2 regions of the Xanthobacter sp. genome follow, and region 2 is predicted to be linked to the other one. Evidence: riboswitches for the same ligand, from Rfam matches in the RefSeq annotation. Region 2 holds a riboswitch; the other holds the start of a gene.

What was found. A riboswitch is a leader RNA that binds a small molecule or an ion and turns the genes downstream of it on or off. The one in region 2 is predicted to bind thiamine pyrophosphate.
Region 1: linked by a shared signal. The riboswitch ahead of thiO (glycine oxidase ThiO) and the one ahead of thiC (phosphomethylpyrimidine synthase ThiC) in region 2 are both predicted to bind thiamine pyrophosphate.

Annotation. Positions count from the first base shown of each region.
Region 1 is NZ_JAYRPE010000072.1:57,090-64,705, forward strand. Features, by position in the region: gene ACE3QW_RS21210 (hypothetical protein) at 1-251, shown strand, start outside; gene ACE3QW_RS21215 (carbonic anhydrase) at 362-1,114, opposite strand; gene ACE3QW_RS21220 (thiamine phosphate synthase) at 1,206-1,835, opposite strand; gene ACE3QW_RS21225 (thiazole synthase) at 1,839-2,630, opposite strand; gene thiS (sulfur carrier protein ThiS) at 2,684-2,890, opposite strand; gene thiO (glycine oxidase ThiO) at 2,896-4,035, opposite strand; TPP riboswitch at 4,105-4,204, opposite strand; gene ACE3QW_RS21240 (Trm112 family protein) at 4,266-4,478, opposite strand; gene ACE3QW_RS21245 (DMT family transporter) at 4,674-5,561, shown strand; gene ACE3QW_RS21250 (aspartate-semialdehyde dehydrogenase) at 5,625-6,659, opposite strand; gene ACE3QW_RS21255 (hypothetical protein) at 6,904-7,257, shown strand; gene cysT (sulfate ABC transporter permease subunit CysT) at 7,446-7,616, shown strand, end outside.
Region 2 is NZ_JAYRPE010000058.1:146,691-154,306, forward strand. Features, by position in the region: gene ACE3QW_RS17120 (tellurite resistance TerB family protein) at 1-272, opposite strand, end outside; gene ACE3QW_RS17125 (alpha/beta fold hydrolase) at 456-1,055, opposite strand; gene ACE3QW_RS17130 (thymidylate synthase) at 1,085-1,879, opposite strand; gene ACE3QW_RS17135 (hypothetical protein) at 2,178-2,441, shown strand; gene bioB (biotin synthase BioB) at 2,670-3,629, opposite strand; TPP riboswitch at 3,778-3,910, shown strand; gene thiC (phosphomethylpyrimidine synthase ThiC) at 3,993-5,867, shown strand; gene cimA (citramalate synthase) at 5,960-7,573, opposite strand; gene ACE3QW_RS17155 (GNAT family N-acetyltransferase) at 7,570-7,616, opposite strand, start outside.

The sequences.
Region 1 (7,616 bases), on a different contig from region 2:
CCAAGGTGTTCAAGGCCATCAATCCGGACAAGGACAAGACCCTCGAGGCCGCCGAGACCAAGGGCCGGCTGACCGACGAGGATTGGGCCGCCGTGAACAAGGACGGCGACAAGACCCTGGAGCTGGACGAGTGGCTCATCATCGTGCGCAAGCGCTTCAACGATGCCGATGCCAACAAGGACGGCAAGCTGACCGAGGCCGAGCTGGATTCCCCCGCCGGCCAGCAGCTTCTGCTGCTCATCGCCAAGTGAAGCTGACGGCACGCCGCGCCTGATGCGGCTGGGGAGGGCGTGGCGTCCTCCCCCAGTGAAAAGCGCGTAGGCGCGCCGCTGTGGCGGCGCCCCTTGTCCCAGCCCCTGCTTCAGTTGAGACGCAGCAGGAAGCGCCGGTTCACCGCCTGCAGCGGGCGGGCGTTCATGGGGAAGATGGCGCGGAAGGCGTCGATGTCCGCCTGCGCCACCTCGATGGGCGCCCCAAACACGTTCCAGTCCACGATTTCCGAGCAGGGCGGCGTGGTCAGCGACCCCTCGTAGCGATAGGTACCGCGCGCCGACGGCAGGAAGCCGGCCGGATCGAGCGGCGCAGCCAGCGTCTTGTCCCCGGTCTTGCGCGGCGCGGCAGCCATGATCGAGGAGAAGCCGGCATTGGCCGCGCCGGGCACCATGAACACACCGGCCACCAGCAGTCCGCCTTCGGGCGCCGCATGGACGAAATGGGCCTCCATGGCGGTGCGCTTGCCGTCGATGGCGTGCTCGCTCGGCGCGTGGAAGTGGAACTGCTTGAGCGCGTAGGTCTTACCGCCCATGGTGGCGGTGCCCCCGTCGCCGGTCACGTCGGCCTGGATGGTATGGCCGTTGTTCACGACCTTGTAGGCGAACGGCTTCCAGGCAAGCACCGGGCCGGCGCTCTCCGCCTTGACGGCGCCTTCGAGATTGATCGGCGATTGCTGGCTGCCCACCGAGCAGGCCGAAAATCCCTTTTCGAGCGAACCCCATTCCTGCGGTCCGCCGTGGCCTTCATAGGTCCAGTGCGCTCCCTCGGAAGCGCGGGCGGCGTTGGCGCAGACCGGGCAGGCGACAAGGCCCGCAAGCAGCGTGCGACGATTGATGGTCATTGAATTGCCCCTTGTATGGCGGTTCCTCCGCTGCGGCCAAGCTTACCAGCGCTGGGGATACTCGCAAAAGCCGATACTGTTCCGGGATGGATCAGATTGCGGCTGACGCGGCTGCTGCCAGGGCGGCGAAGGCGGCTCGCGGATCGTCCGCGCGCATGATTCCCCCCATGACCGCGACGCCCTTGGCCCCCGCGGTGAGGCAGGCCGGCGCCGTCTCTGCGTCGATGCCGGCGAGCGCGACCACCGGCACGGCGCTCGTGCGGGCGAAGGCCGAGAGCCCTTCAAGCCCCAGCGCCGGTCCGTATCCCGGCTTGGATCTTGTGAGGAAGACGGGGCTCGCCGTGATGTAGTCGAGCGCGGCCGGATCGGCGGCGGTGGCCTCCGCCAGGGTGTGGGTGGACAGGCCGATCAAGGCCCCCGGCCCAAGGAGCGCCCGTGCGGCCTTCGCATCCCCGCCGCCGGAGAGGTGCACGCCGTCCGCAGCGGCGGCCTGCGCCAGCGCGGGCGGGCCATGCAGCGTCAGGCGGGCATCGAAGGGGGCTGTCACGGCGCGCAGGCGGGCGAAGAGGGCGATCTGCGCTGCGGCCGGCAGGTCCTTCTCCCGCAGGCTCACCCATCTGCACCCGCCGGCGCAGGCTGCGGCCACCACGTCCGCCAGATCGCCCCGCGCCAGCGTGCGGTCGGTGATGAGGAGCAGCGGCGGCGTCGGCAGATGGGGCAGGGGTCAGCTCCCGACCAGACCGAACTCGGGGCTGGAGGCCTCCGCGTGCAGCTTGCGCGGGATGCGGCCGGCGAGGCGGGCGAGGCGGCCGGCGTCCACCGCGTGGCGGAAGGCGGTCGCCATGCGCACCGGATCGAGCGCCTTGGAGACCGCGGTGTTGAGCAGCACTGCCGAGCAGCCCAGCTCCATGGCAAGTGCCGCGTCGGACGCCGTGCCGATGCCCGCGTCCAGCACCACCGGCACGGGCGAGCGGGAGCAGATCAGCTCGATCATGTGCGGATTGGCGATGCCGAGGCCGGTGCCGATCATGGAGCCGAGCGGCATGACGGTTGCGGCGCCGAGGTCCGCGAGCTTCTGGCAGGTGACGGGATCGTCGTTGCAATAGGGCAGGACGACGAAGCCGCGCGAGACCAGCTCCTCGGTGGCCTTCAGCAGCTCCTCCACATTGGGATAGAGCAGCTCGCGGTCGCCGATGACCTCCAGCTTCACCCAGTCCGTCTCCAGCGCCTCGCGGGCGAGTTCGGCGGTGAGCACCGCATCCTTGGCGGTCTGGCAGCCGGCGGTGTTGGGCAGGATGTGCACGCGGCCGGTGAGGAGGTCCGTCAGGCTCTCCTCGTAGCCGGCGAGGCTGATGCGGCGGATGGAGGCCGTGGCCATCTCGCTGCCCGAGGCGGCCAGCGCATCGAGGAAGACCTTCTGGTTGGGATAGCCCGCCGTGCCCAGGAACAGCCGCGACGAGAAGGTGCGGCCGGCGATGACGAGGGGATCGGCGTTGGGATTTTCGAACGCGCTCATGGTGCTTCTTCCCGGCGCCCGCGCACGAGCGCTCTGTTCTGTTCGGCCGGGGCTCAGCCGCCCTGCTTGGCCTCGATGATTTCCACGGCGTCGCCTGCGGAAAGGCGCGCGTCGGTCCAAGTGCGGCGAGGCACCACCGCGCCGTTCACCGCCACCGCGATGCCCTTGCGCTCCGGCTCAAGCCCCTTGGCGACGAGCAGGTCGGCAACGGTGGCGACGGGATGCGCTTCCTCGGCGCCGTTCACCTTCAGGGCCAGCATGGCGCTCACTCCGCCGCCGCGCGCGGCGGGCCGAAGCGCTCCGCGCCGAAGGGCCGGGCCACGTCCGCAATGGTGCCGCTGAGAATGTGGTCGGCGATCACCTGCGTCGTCACCGGCAGAAGGAGGATGCCGTTGCGGTGGTGGCCGGTGGCGTAGACGAGGCCGTCCACCTCCGGGCTCGGGCCGAGGATGGGCGCATCGTCCCGGCTGCCGGGGCGGAAGCCGACCCATTGCTCGACGATGCTCAGCTCTTCCAGCGTCGGCAGCGCCCGCCACGCATGGGTGAGGAGCGCGAGCTGGCCGCCGGCCGTGAGGTCGGTGTCGAACCCCTTCTCCTCGGTGGTGGCGCCGAGGATCAGCCGCCCATCGCGCCGCGGCACGAGATAGGAGCCCGGCGCCCACAGCACGTGGGAGAGGATGGGTGCCGCCGGGTCCATGCGCAGCGAAAGCATCTGCCCCTTGATGGGGCGCACCGGCAACGGCGTCGCCGGGGTAATGTCCACACCCCGGCTCCAGGCGCCGGCGGCCAGCACCACCACGTCGGCGGCATGGTGGGTCTCGCCGGTGACGACGCCGGTGGCCCGGCCGCCGGCGGTCTCAACCCGGCTGACCGGGGTGTGTTCGTGAAGCGTCGCGCCGGCCTTCAGCGCGGCGATCTTCAGCGCGGCGGCAACCTTGCGGTTGTCGACCTGATGATCCTCCGGGCTCAGCACGCCGCCGGCGAGGCGGGGGGCGAGATAGGGCTCGCGCCGACGCACCTCGGCGGCGGTGAGCCACTGGACGGGCAGGCCGAGGCCCTGCTGGAAGGCGAACAGGTGGCGCAGCTTGGCGAGATCGTCCGCCGTGAGGGCGATGGTGATGGTGCCCTCGGTGCGCAGGTCCACCTCTTGTCCGGAGGCATGCTCCAGCTCCGCCGCGAAGGCGGGCCACAGGGTCTGGCTGGCGCGGTTGAGCGTTAGCAGGCCTTCCTCGCCGGGCTCGGCCTCGGCGCAGGCGGCCAGCATGCCGGCGGCGGCGCGGCTCGCGCCTTGCCCGGTCTCACCGGCGTCGAACAGGTCCACCGGGCAACCCGCCTCGGCGAGGCGCCACGCGAGGGCGAGGCCGATGACGCCGCCGCCCACGATGGCCACATGGGGACGGGCCACACGCGGTTTCGCCTTTCCCGCCGGTGCAGAGCCGGCTTGCGATGAAGGTGCGAATGTAAACTGCGACAAGCTCTCGCTCATCGGCATCTCCCTACGCTGGCATGATCCAGACAGGTTCGATGGGTGTGATCTCAGCCGCGCATGATGCGCGGCACCCCAGGCCGTGTCTGTTATTTACTCATGCCGGCCGCAGAACTGCAAGAGGCGGGGCGCCCGGGACGAGGCGGACCTCAGCGGTTGAGCTCGCTTTCGTCCAGCTGGCGCGCCTCGTCGGCGAGCATGATCGGGATGCCGTCGCGGATGGGATAGGCGAGGCGGGCGGCGCGGGAGATCAACTCCTGGCGCTCGCGATCATATTCCAGCGGCCCCTTGGTGAGGGGGCAGACCAGGATTTCGAGCAGCTTGGGGTCGACGTCGTGGCCGGGACGCTGGGACTGGATCATGTTCTCGCTCTTTGGTGCCGCGCGTTTCGAGGGCAAGGGGTCCGCGGCGCGCCACCATAGCGGCGCCGGGGTGGCCTTTCACCAGTGATTTTCGCGACATCACGGCCGCTGATGGGCATATCACGCGGTTTCGCTGTCTTTCCGCCCCCGCAGCCCCTAATGAAGCGGCCTTGGAATCGCGCCCTCGGGAGCCCAATGGATCGACGCTTGGCCCTCGGGCTTCTTCTCGGCTTCGTCGCGGTCGTGATGTTCGGCGCGACGCTGCCGCTCACCCGCTTCGCGCTGCACGATTTCAGCCCCTGGTTCATCAGCTTCGGCCGCGCCGCCTTGGCGGGCTTTGCGGCGCTCGGGCTGGTGCTGGCGCTGCGCCGGCCGTGGCCGTTCGGCCAGCCCAAGGTGCTGTGGCGCCTCGCCGTGTCCTCTGCCTGCCTGATCTTCGTGTTCCCGCTGGCCATCGGCGTCGCCACCCAGACGGTGCCGGCGGCCCATGGCGGCATCGTGCTCGGCCTTCTGCCCCTGTGCACGGCCATCGCGGCCATGCTGCTGGCCGGGGAGCGGCCGGGCCTCGGCCTGTTCGCCGCGAGCGCGGTGGGGGCCGGGCTTGTGGTGGCCTTCGCCTTGCGCAACGGCGCGGGCGGCGCGCTGGGAATGGGCGACAGCCTCTTGTTCCTCGGCGTCATCGCCTGCGCCATCGGCTACGCCGTCTCCGGCGGCCTCGCGCGCACCATGTCGGGCTGGGAGGTGATCGCGTTCATGCTGATCCTCTGCCTGCCGGTGACGCTGCCGCTCGCGCTCCTCACCTTTCCGTGGGGTGGGGCGGGCACTGTGGCAGGCGCCTCCTGGGCGGCACTGGTCTATCTCGGCCTCTTCAGCCAGCTCATCGGCTTCTTCTTCTGGAATGCCGGGCTCGCCATGGGCGGCATCGCCCGCGTCGGCCAGATGCAGCTTCTTCAGACCTTCGTGACGGTGGGACTCGCCTGGCCCATCAATGGCGAGGTGCCGGACGCGGAGACCGTGGCCTTCGCCGCGGGCGTGGCGCTGGTGGTCGCGGTGGCGCAGCGGACCCGCTCCCGGCCGCGCTGATCCTGCAAACGAAAACGGCCCGCCGAAGCGGGCCGTTCTTTACGTCTCGGATTACCGGAAGGCTCAGGCCGCCTTGGAACGGGCGGTGATGAGCTTGCGGTTCACCAGCACCTCGGCGATCTGCACCGCGTTCAGCGCGGCGCCCTTGCGCAGATTGTCCGACACGCACCAGAAGGCGATGCCGTTGTCCACGGTCGGGTCGTCGCGCAGGCGCGAGATGTAGGTCGCGTCCTCGCCGGCCGCCTCGTGGGGGGTGGCGTAGCCGCCCGGCTCACGGGTGTCGATGACGAGGATGCCGGGCGCCTCGCGCAGGATCTTGCGCGCGTCGTCGGCGGACAGCTCCTTCTCGAACTCCACGTTCACCGCCTCGGAGTGGGAGATGAAGACCGGCACGCGGACGCAGGTGGCCGTGAGCTTGATCTTGGGGTCGAGAATCTTCTTGGTCTCGGCCACCATCTTCCACTCTTCCTTGGTGAAACCGTCGTCCATGAAGACGTCGATCTGCGGGATGAGATTGAAGGCGATGCGCTTCGGGAACTTCTTCGGCTCCACCGGATCGGAGACGAAGACGGCGCGGGTCTGCGAGAACAGCTCGTCCATGGCGTCCTTGCCGGCGCCGGAGACGGACTGGTAGGTGGAGACCACCACGCGCTTGATGGTCGCAGCGTCATGCAGCGGCTTCAGCGCGACCACGAGCTGCGCCGTGGAGCAGTTCGGATTGGCGATGATGTTCTTCTTGGTGAAGCCGACGATGGCGTCCGCATTCACCTCGGGAACGATCAGCGGCACGTCCGGGTCCATGCGCCACTGGGAGGAATTGTCGATGACGACGCAGCCCTGCGCGCCGATCTTCGGCGACCACTCCTTGGACACGGCTCCGCCGGCCGACATCAGGCAGATGTCGGTGTCGGAGAAGTCGTAGGTCTCGAGTGCCTTCACCTTCAGGGTTTTATCGCCGTAGGAGACTTCCACGCCCTGCGACTTTCGCGAGGCGAGCGCGACGACCTCGTCCGCGGGGAAACCCCGCTCGTCGAGGATCGAGAGAATCTCCCGGCCCACGTTGCCCGTGGCGCCGACGACGGCGACCTTGTAACCCATGATGTTCCTCGGATGTCTCGGCCCATGCGGCCGAAGACCGTGCTTTTAGGCCGAACCCCCTGGCCTTGCAAATCGAAGATTCGCGATCGGGCACGGCATCCGCGCATTCAACTGTTGCGTCAACGCAACGCGCCGGCGTCGAGAAGGCGGGAACATGGCACCAAGGAGGCGGGTTTCCTTGCGCAGGGGACAAACGTCTATTAATCCAGTCAAGGTCGGCCCTGCGCCGATCTGGGAGGATGCCATGGGTTTCGCGTCGTTCACCACCTTCGCTGCTTTCGCCCGTTCGGGCCTGAAGACGGCGCTCTCGGTGTCGCTGGCGGCGGCAGCCATTGCGGCGACCACCGGTGCCTTTTCCATCGCGTCCGCCGACAGCGCCGAGGCGCAGACGGTGAAGAAGCGCAACCGTATCGTGGTGGAGCGTCGCTCCTATCTCGATGCCGGCACGGTGGTGAAGCCCGGCTCCAAGTCGTACCTCGATTACGCGCTGCCGCCCGGCTACTTCTACCCCACCTATGGGCCCACCGCCGCCGGCCCCGGCCCCATCACCGGCCTGCGCTGGCCGCTGCCGGGCGCCTTCGACCTGCCGGGCTTCTGAGCCAAGGTTGCCGAAGAACACGGAAGGGGCCGCCTCGCGGCCCTTTTTTGTGCGGTGAAATCACAGCGATTTCGCGGTGTTTAATTTTTATCCCGGCCAAGCATGACATTTCCGCTTGTGCGCGCCATAACGGCCCTATGCCGCGCCGTCGGCCCGACCTTCCAGCGCAAGATGCCCCTTAAGAGCCCATGCCCCGCCCCCGCTTCGCGCTGCCGATGCTGAGCCGCCAGCCCCGCCGCAGCGTCATTCCGGGCTTTCGGCTCTCGCTCGGCCTCGCGCTGCTCTATCTCGGCCTCATCGTGCTCCTGCCCATCGGCGCGCTGCTGCTGAAGGCGGCGGACGTGGGCTTCGAGCGCTAC
Region 2 (7,616 bases):
CCGCCCGCCGCGCCGCCGGACGGACCACCCTGCGGCGCTCCGCGTCCTCCGCCGAGCACCTGGCCCAGGATGTCGCCGAGGCCGCCGGGCAGTCCCGACGGCGCTCCGCCCGCTCCGCCGCGCTGACCGCCGCCACCGAGCACCTGGCCGAGGATGTCACCCAGCCCGCCCGGCAGGCCGCCGCCGGTCTGCTGCGCGCCGCCGCCCCGCACGCTGCCCGAGCCGAGCGCCGCGCCGATGAGCTGTCCCAGAAGATCACCCGTTCCGGCCATGGCTTCCTCCCTCAAGGTGCCGCTGCGCGGGGCAAGGCCCGGCTGCGATCGGGCTGCTACAGCCCTGTTGAGTCCAAATGCGGGCATGATCTTGCTTATGGGGCCGCCCGAGCCCGCGCGTGAGCTAAGGACGAAGTCCGCACCCGGACAAGCCCGAAGATACTCCGCCCCGGCTCAATCGGCTTACGAAGTCGCGATCAGATGACGCCGGATCTTGTCCGCTACCGCCGCCGCGTGGGTCTGCGCCAGATCATGTCCCGCCCCCGGCAGGATGCACAGGCGCGAGTTTGGCAGCAGGCGCGCCAGCCTTTCCCCGACAGCCACCGGGCTGATGGGATCGGCGTCGCCCCACAGCAGCAGCGTCGGCGCGCGGACCGAAGGCAACCGGTCGGAGAGATCATCGACGGGATCGGCGATCCACCGCGCCGCGTGCGGGAAGGCGCCGAAATAGTCCGGGCGCCAGTCTTCTCTGCCCAGATCAGCCACCGGAACCCCGCCGGAGGTCACGCACAGAACAAGCGTCCGGACGAGGTGGGGGAAGGCGAGCGCCAGCTTCAGCGCGATGTAGCCGCCCATGGACTGGGCGACGATGGCCACCGGCTGGCGCATCCGGTCCGCGACCAGGCCGACGAGATCATCGATGCTGTTCACGTCCGCGCTGGCGGGCTGGCTGCCCAGTCCGGGCCAGGAGAAGAACGTGCCCTCCCATGCGGCCCGGTCCGCGACGGGCTTCCAGAACGCGGCGTCTCCCGTTGCGCCGGGCAGGAACAGCGTCTCGATCATGGCTTGGCGGGCCGGATGGCTGCGGGCGGCTAGACCGCCACCGGGGCCTTGATGGCCGGGTGGGGATCGTAGTTCACGATCTCGATGTCCTCGTAGCGGAAGGCGAAGAGGTCGCTCACCGCCGGGTTCAGCCGCAGGGAGGGCAGGGCGCGCGGGGTGCGGGAGAGCTGCTCGCGCGCCTGATCGAGATGGTTCACATAGAGGTGCGCATCGCCCAGCGTATGGACGAAATCGCCGACGCCCAGCCCCGTCACCTGCGCCACCATGTGGGTGAGCAGCGCATAGGAGGCGATATTGAACGGCACGCCGAGGAACACGTCCGCCGAGCGCTGGTAGAGCTGGCAGGAGAGCTTGCCCTCCAGCACGTAGAACTGGAACAGGCAGTGGCAGGGGGGCAGGGCCATCTTCGCCACGTCCGCCGGGTTCCAGGCGGTGACGATGAGGCGGCGCGAATCAGGGTTGCGGCGGATGTCGGAGACCACCTGCGCGATCTGGTCGATCACGCCGCCCTCCGGCGTCGGCCAGGAGCGCCACTGGTGGCCGTAGACCGGGCCGAGATCGCCCTTGGCGTCGGCCCACTCGTCCCAGATGGAGACGCCGTTTTCCTTGAGGTAGCGGATGTTGGTGTCGCCGGCGAGAAACCACAATAGCTCGTGGATGATGGATTTCAGGTGCAGCTTCTTGGTGGTCACGAGGGGGAAGCCGCGCGCCAGATCGAATCGCATCTGGTGCCCGAACACCGAGAGGGTGCCGGTGCCGGTCCGGTCGTCCTTGCGCACGCCCTCATCGAGAATGCGGCGCAGGAGCTGGTGGTAAGCTTCCATTAGGTATGTCCGGCCAAGATCAAGCGCCATAAGGCTTTCGCCGTCCGACTTTAGCCCGCCCGTCCGGATGCGGCCAGCACCCGCCGGCCGCCATCCACATGCCGGCGGGAACATGGTTGCCGGCTTCTTATGGCAAGGCTGACGCTGGGACAGGTGTGGCACGGCGGGGGCAGATGGCGAAAAAGTGAGGGATTTCCGCAGCGTATGACCCTTGGAGACCCCCTTTTTCGCCACGACCCGGCCGTATTAGACCAGCAAGAGCACGCACCAAGACTCGTGACGATCAAGGGCAAGACACATGAGCTCCCAAACCAACCTCACGGCAGCGCTGCTCGAGGTTCGCGCCTATCTGGCGCAGGAAGCGCAGGCCGAGGACTTCCGCAACGAGGCCGCCTGGGAGGCGGGATCGAGCCGCGAGGAGCACGCCGCCAGCGATGCCCTCACCCGGCTCGACGAGGTGCTGCGCCAGGTCAAGGCCCAGCAGCGCCCGAACAAGGAAGACCGCGCCCAGTCGCGCAACCACGACCGGGTGCGCCTGCACCACGCTCACCTCGCGGCGTGAAACGTGGCGAGGCGGTCCATGGCTGCCTCGCTCCCCGGCCAAGCGACGGCGCAGACGGAGCGCTGAGCCGGGGACCAGGGGAGAGTCCGGCGCAGCCGGCGATTCTCCTGAGCCGTTGAATTGAAGCGCCTGCGGCGGTTTCTTGCGCTGGACCCCGGCTCGCATTCCGCTGATCGCTGCATGCGTCCGGGGTGCGAGGGTCTCCTGATCTCCGCCTACCCCCGCCCATCAGGCGCCGCCGATGGCCTCGAACAGCGCGGCATCCGCGCCGAGGCCGGCATTGGGGGTGGTGAGCAGCGTGTCCCCGTAGAACACCGAATTCGCCCCCGCGAGGAAGCACAGGATCTGCGCCTCGCGGCTGAGGGCAGCGCGTCCGGCCGAGAGGCGCACCCGCGAGGCGGGCATGACGAGGCGGGCGGTGGCGACCATGCGCACGATCTCCAGCGGGTCCACCGGCGGGCGATCGGCCAGCGGCGTGCCTTCCACCGCCACCAGCGCATTCACCGGCACGCTTTCGGGATGCGGATCGAACCCCGCCAGCACCTGCAGCATGGCCGCGCGGTCGCGCATGGTCTCGCCCATGCCGATGATGCCGCCGGAGCACAATTCGATGCCCGCCGCGCGCACGCAGGTGAGGGTGTCGATGCGGTCCGCATAGGTGCGGGTGGTGACGATCTCGCCGTAGAAATCCGGCCCCGTATCGAGATTGTGGTTGTAGGCGGTGAGCCCGGCCTCGGCGAGGCGCTGGGCCTGATGCGGCTCCAGCATGCCGAGCGTCACGCAGGCTTCCATGCCGAGCCCGCGCACGCCGCGCACCATCTCCAGCACGGCGTCGAACTCGCGCCCTTCCTTCACCCGCCGCCACGCCGCGCCCATGCAGAAGCGCTCGGCGCCGTTGGCCTGCGCCTGCCCGGCGAGGGCGATGACGGAGGCGGGATCGAGGAACTTCTCCCGCGTCAGGTCCACTTCCGCATGGCGTGCGGACTGGGAGCAATAGGCGCAATCCTCCGGGCAGCCGCCGGTCTTGATGGAGAGCAGGCTCGCCCGCTGCACTTCGTTGGGATCGTGATTGGCGCGGTGGACGGCATTGGCCCGGCCGACCAGCTCCAGCAAGGGCAGGTCCATGAGGGCCGCGATCTCGTCAACGGTCCAGTCGTGGCGGATCGTGCCGTCTTCAGCCATGCCCATATGCCCATGCTCCTTGCGATGTGGGAGGGCTGGTCTAGTCGGCTTCGCGGCGCGTTCCAATACCGCCGGCATTCCCAATTGGGTGACTTGACCTATGCGCGTGCTGCAGTGCAGCGTTGACATTGGGCTTTCGTATACATCACAGTGTCATTGTTCCAAGGGGGGTCCCGGAAGGGGCTGAGATATCGCAAGTTCGCGGGGGTTATGCTCCGCGGCGCCGCGATGACCCTTCGAACCTGATCCGGGTCATACCGGCGAAGGGATCGGAACTTGTGCTTCCCGGCGCTCAGCGTCGCTCCGCACCCGTCTCCTAGCTCAACACCCCGGTTCTCGTTGAAAGCGCAAGCTGAACGGAGATCCGCAATGCTGGACGAAGCCTCGACGTCCTCCCTGAAAGTCACCACCGGGCCGCTGCCCCATTCGCGCAAGGTGTTCGTTTCCGCCACCCGGCCGGACGTGCGCGTCGCCATGCGCGAGATCGCGCTGACCGATCCGTCCGAGCCGCCGGTGAAGGTGTACGACACCTCCGGCCCCTATACCGACCTCGATGCCGTCATCGACCTCACCAAGGGCCTGCCGCAGCTGCGCGCCCAGTGGATTCGCGAGCGCGGCGACGTGGAAGAGGTGGAGGCCCGCGCCGTCCGCCCCGAGGACAACGGCCTGAAGGAGGGCCAGTCCTCCACCCTGCCGCAGTTCGATCTCTCCGGCCGCAGGCCGCTGCGCGCCAAGGCGGGCAAGCGCCCGACCCAGATGGCCTATGCCCGCGCCGGCATCATCACGCCCGAGATGGAATATGTCGCCGCCCGCGAGAACCTCGCCAAGGTGAACGGCGGCGCCCATCCGCACCATCAGGCCATGGGCCTCGGCGCGGCGATCCCCGCCGAGATCACGCCGGAATTCGTGCGGCAGGAAGTGGCGCGCGGCCGCGCCATCATCCCCAACAACATCAACCACCCCGAAACCGCGCCGATGGCCAGCGGCCGGAACTTCCTCGTGAAGATCAACGCCAACCTCGGCAACTCGGCCGTGACCTCGGGCGTGGCGGAAGAGGTGGACAAGCTGGTGTGGGCCACCCGCTGGGGCGCCGACACGGTGATGGACCTCAGCACGGGCAAGAACATCCACACCATCCGCGAATGGATCATGCGCAACTCGCCGGTGCCCATCGGCACCGTGCCGCTCTATCAGGCGCTGGAGAAGGTCAACGGCGTCGCAGAGGACCTGACCTGGGAGATCTTCCGCGACACGGTGATCGAGCAGGCCGAGCAGGGCGTGGACTACATGACGGTGCACGCCGGCGTGCGTCTGCCCTTCGTGCCGCTCACCGCCAACCGCGTCACCGGCATCGTCTCGCGCGGCGGCTCCATCATGGCCAAGTGGTGCCTCGCGCACCACAAGGAGAGCTTCCTCTACGAGCACTTCGAAGAGCTGTGCGAGATCCTCGCCCAGTATGACGTAGCCTTCTCGCTGGGCGACGGCCTGCGCCCCGGCTCCATCGCCGATGCCAACGACGCCGCGCAGTTCGCCGAGCTGGAGACGCTCGGCCAGCTTACCGAGATCGCCTGGAAGTACGATTGCCAGGTGATGATCGAGGGCCCCGGCCACGTGCCGCTCCACCTCATCCGCGAGAATGTGGAGAAGCAGCTCAAGGTCTGCCACGAAGCGCCGTTCTATACCCTCGGCCCGCTGGTGACGGACATCTCCCCCGGCTACGACCACATCTCCTCCGCCATCGGCGCGGCGATGATCGGCTGGTTCGGCACGGCGATGCTCTGCTACGTCACGCCGAAGGAGCATCTCGGCCTGCCCGACCGCGACGACGTGAAGACCGGCGTCATCTCCTACAAGATCGCCGCCCACGCCGCCGACCTCGCCAAGGGCCACCCGGCCGCGCGCATCCGCGACGATGCGCTCTCCCGGGCCCGCTTCTCCTTCCGCTGGCGCGACCAGTTCGCGCTGTCGCTCGACCCGGAGACGGCCGAGCGCTTCCATGACGAGACGCTCCCTGCCGAGGGCGCCAAGGTGGCGCACTTCTGCTCCATGTGCGGGCCGAAGTTCTGCTCCATGAAGATCTCGCAGGAGCTGAAGCTGGAAGCCGGCGACATCGCCCGCGCCCAGGCCGACAACCTCGCCTCCTCGGGCATGGCCGAGATGGCCCAGAAGTTCCGCGACGGCGGCGGCCTGATCTACACGCCCGCCCCGGAAGTCGCGCCCCCTCCGCCCGCCGCGGCGGAGTGAGGGCAGGGCGCTGACGGCGCCAGCGCAGGACTGAAAAGAAAAGGCCGGGCCTTCGCAGCCCGGCCTTTTTCACATTCCGGCTCGCGAGCCCGTCAGGCCGGCGCGCCTTCCTTCAGCAGCTTCCAGGTGATGGAATCCAAGAGCGCCTCGAAGGAGGCGTCGATGATGTTGGGGGAGACGCCCACCGTGGTCCAGCGGTCGCCGGTCTCGTCCGCGCTCTCGATCAGCACCCGCGTCACCGCCTCCGTGCCGCCGTTGAGCACGCGCACGCGATAGTCGGTGAGATGCAGCCCGGAGATGAAGGGCTGGTACTTGCCGAGATCCTTGCGCAGGGCCACGTCCAGCGCGTTCACCGGGCCGTTGCCCTCGGCGGCGGAGATCATGGTCTCGTCGTCCACCTTCACCTTCACGATGGCTTCCGCCACGGTGACAAGCTCGCCCTGCGCGTTGTAGCGCCGCTCCACATTCACCTTGAAGCGCTCCACCGCGAAATAGTCCGGCACCGAGCCCAGCATCCGCCGCGCCAGCAGGGCGAAGGACGCGTCCGCCGCCTCGTAGGAATAGCCCAGCGCCTCGCGCTCCTTCACCTCTTCCAGAAGGCGGGAAATGCGCGGGTCCTTCTTGTCCACCGGCACGCCGAGGCGCTCCAGCTCGGAGAGCACGTTGGAGCGGCCGGCCTGGTCGGAGACCATCACCCGGCGGCGGTTGCCCACCTTTTCCGGGGCGACGTGCTCGTAGGTGGCGGGATCCTTCAGGATGGCCGAGGCGTGGATGCCGGCCTTGGTGGCGAAGGCGCTTTCGCCCACATAAGGCGCGTGCCGGTCGGGCGCGCGGTTCAGCATCTCGTCCAGCGTGCGGGAGACGTGGACCAGCTCGCCCAGCGCCTCCTCGCCCACGCCGATGTCGAAGCGCGCCGCATAGTCCTTCTTGAGCAGAAGGGTGGGGATGAGCGAGCAGAGGTTGGCGTTGCCGCAGCGCTCGCCAAGGCCGTTGAGCGTGCCCTGGATCTGCCGCGCGCCGGCGCGGACGGCGGCCAGCGAATTGGCCACCGCCTGCTCGGTGTCGTTGTGGGCGTGGATGCCCACATTGGTGCCCGGCACCACCTTCACCACCTCGGTGACGATGGCCTCCACCTCGTGGGGCAGGGTGCCGCCATTGGTGTCGCAGAGCACCACCCAGCGGGCGCCAGCCTCATAGGCGGTGCGGGCGCAGGCGAGGGCGAAGTCGCGGTCTTCCTTGAAGCCGTCGAAGAAATGCTCGCAATCCACCAGCGCCTCGCGCCCTGCGGCAATGGCCGCCTCCACGCTCTCGCGGATGGAGGCGAGGTTCTCCTCCTTGGTGGTCTCCAGCGCCACCCGCACCTGATAGGCGGAGGACTTGGCGACGAAGCAGATGGCATCGGAATGCGCCGCCAGCAGCGCCGCCACGCCGGGATCGTTGGAGGCCGAGCGGCCGGGGCGCTTGGTCATGCCGAAGGCGGTGAGGCGGGCCTTCGCCTCGTGCTTCTCGGCAAAAAGCTGGGTGTCCGTGGGATTGGCGCCGGGATAGCCGGCCTCCACATAGTCCACGCCCAGCCGGTCCAGCAGGGAAAGCACCCTGAGCTTGTCGGCCACGGTGAAATCGACCCCGTTCGTCTGCGCCCCGTCGCGCAGGGTGGTGTCGAAGAGGTAGAGGCGTTCACGCCCCTCGGCAGTTGCGCCCGTCATTGCCCGGCCCCTTCCCCCAGCGTCTTCGTCATCGCCGTGTTGG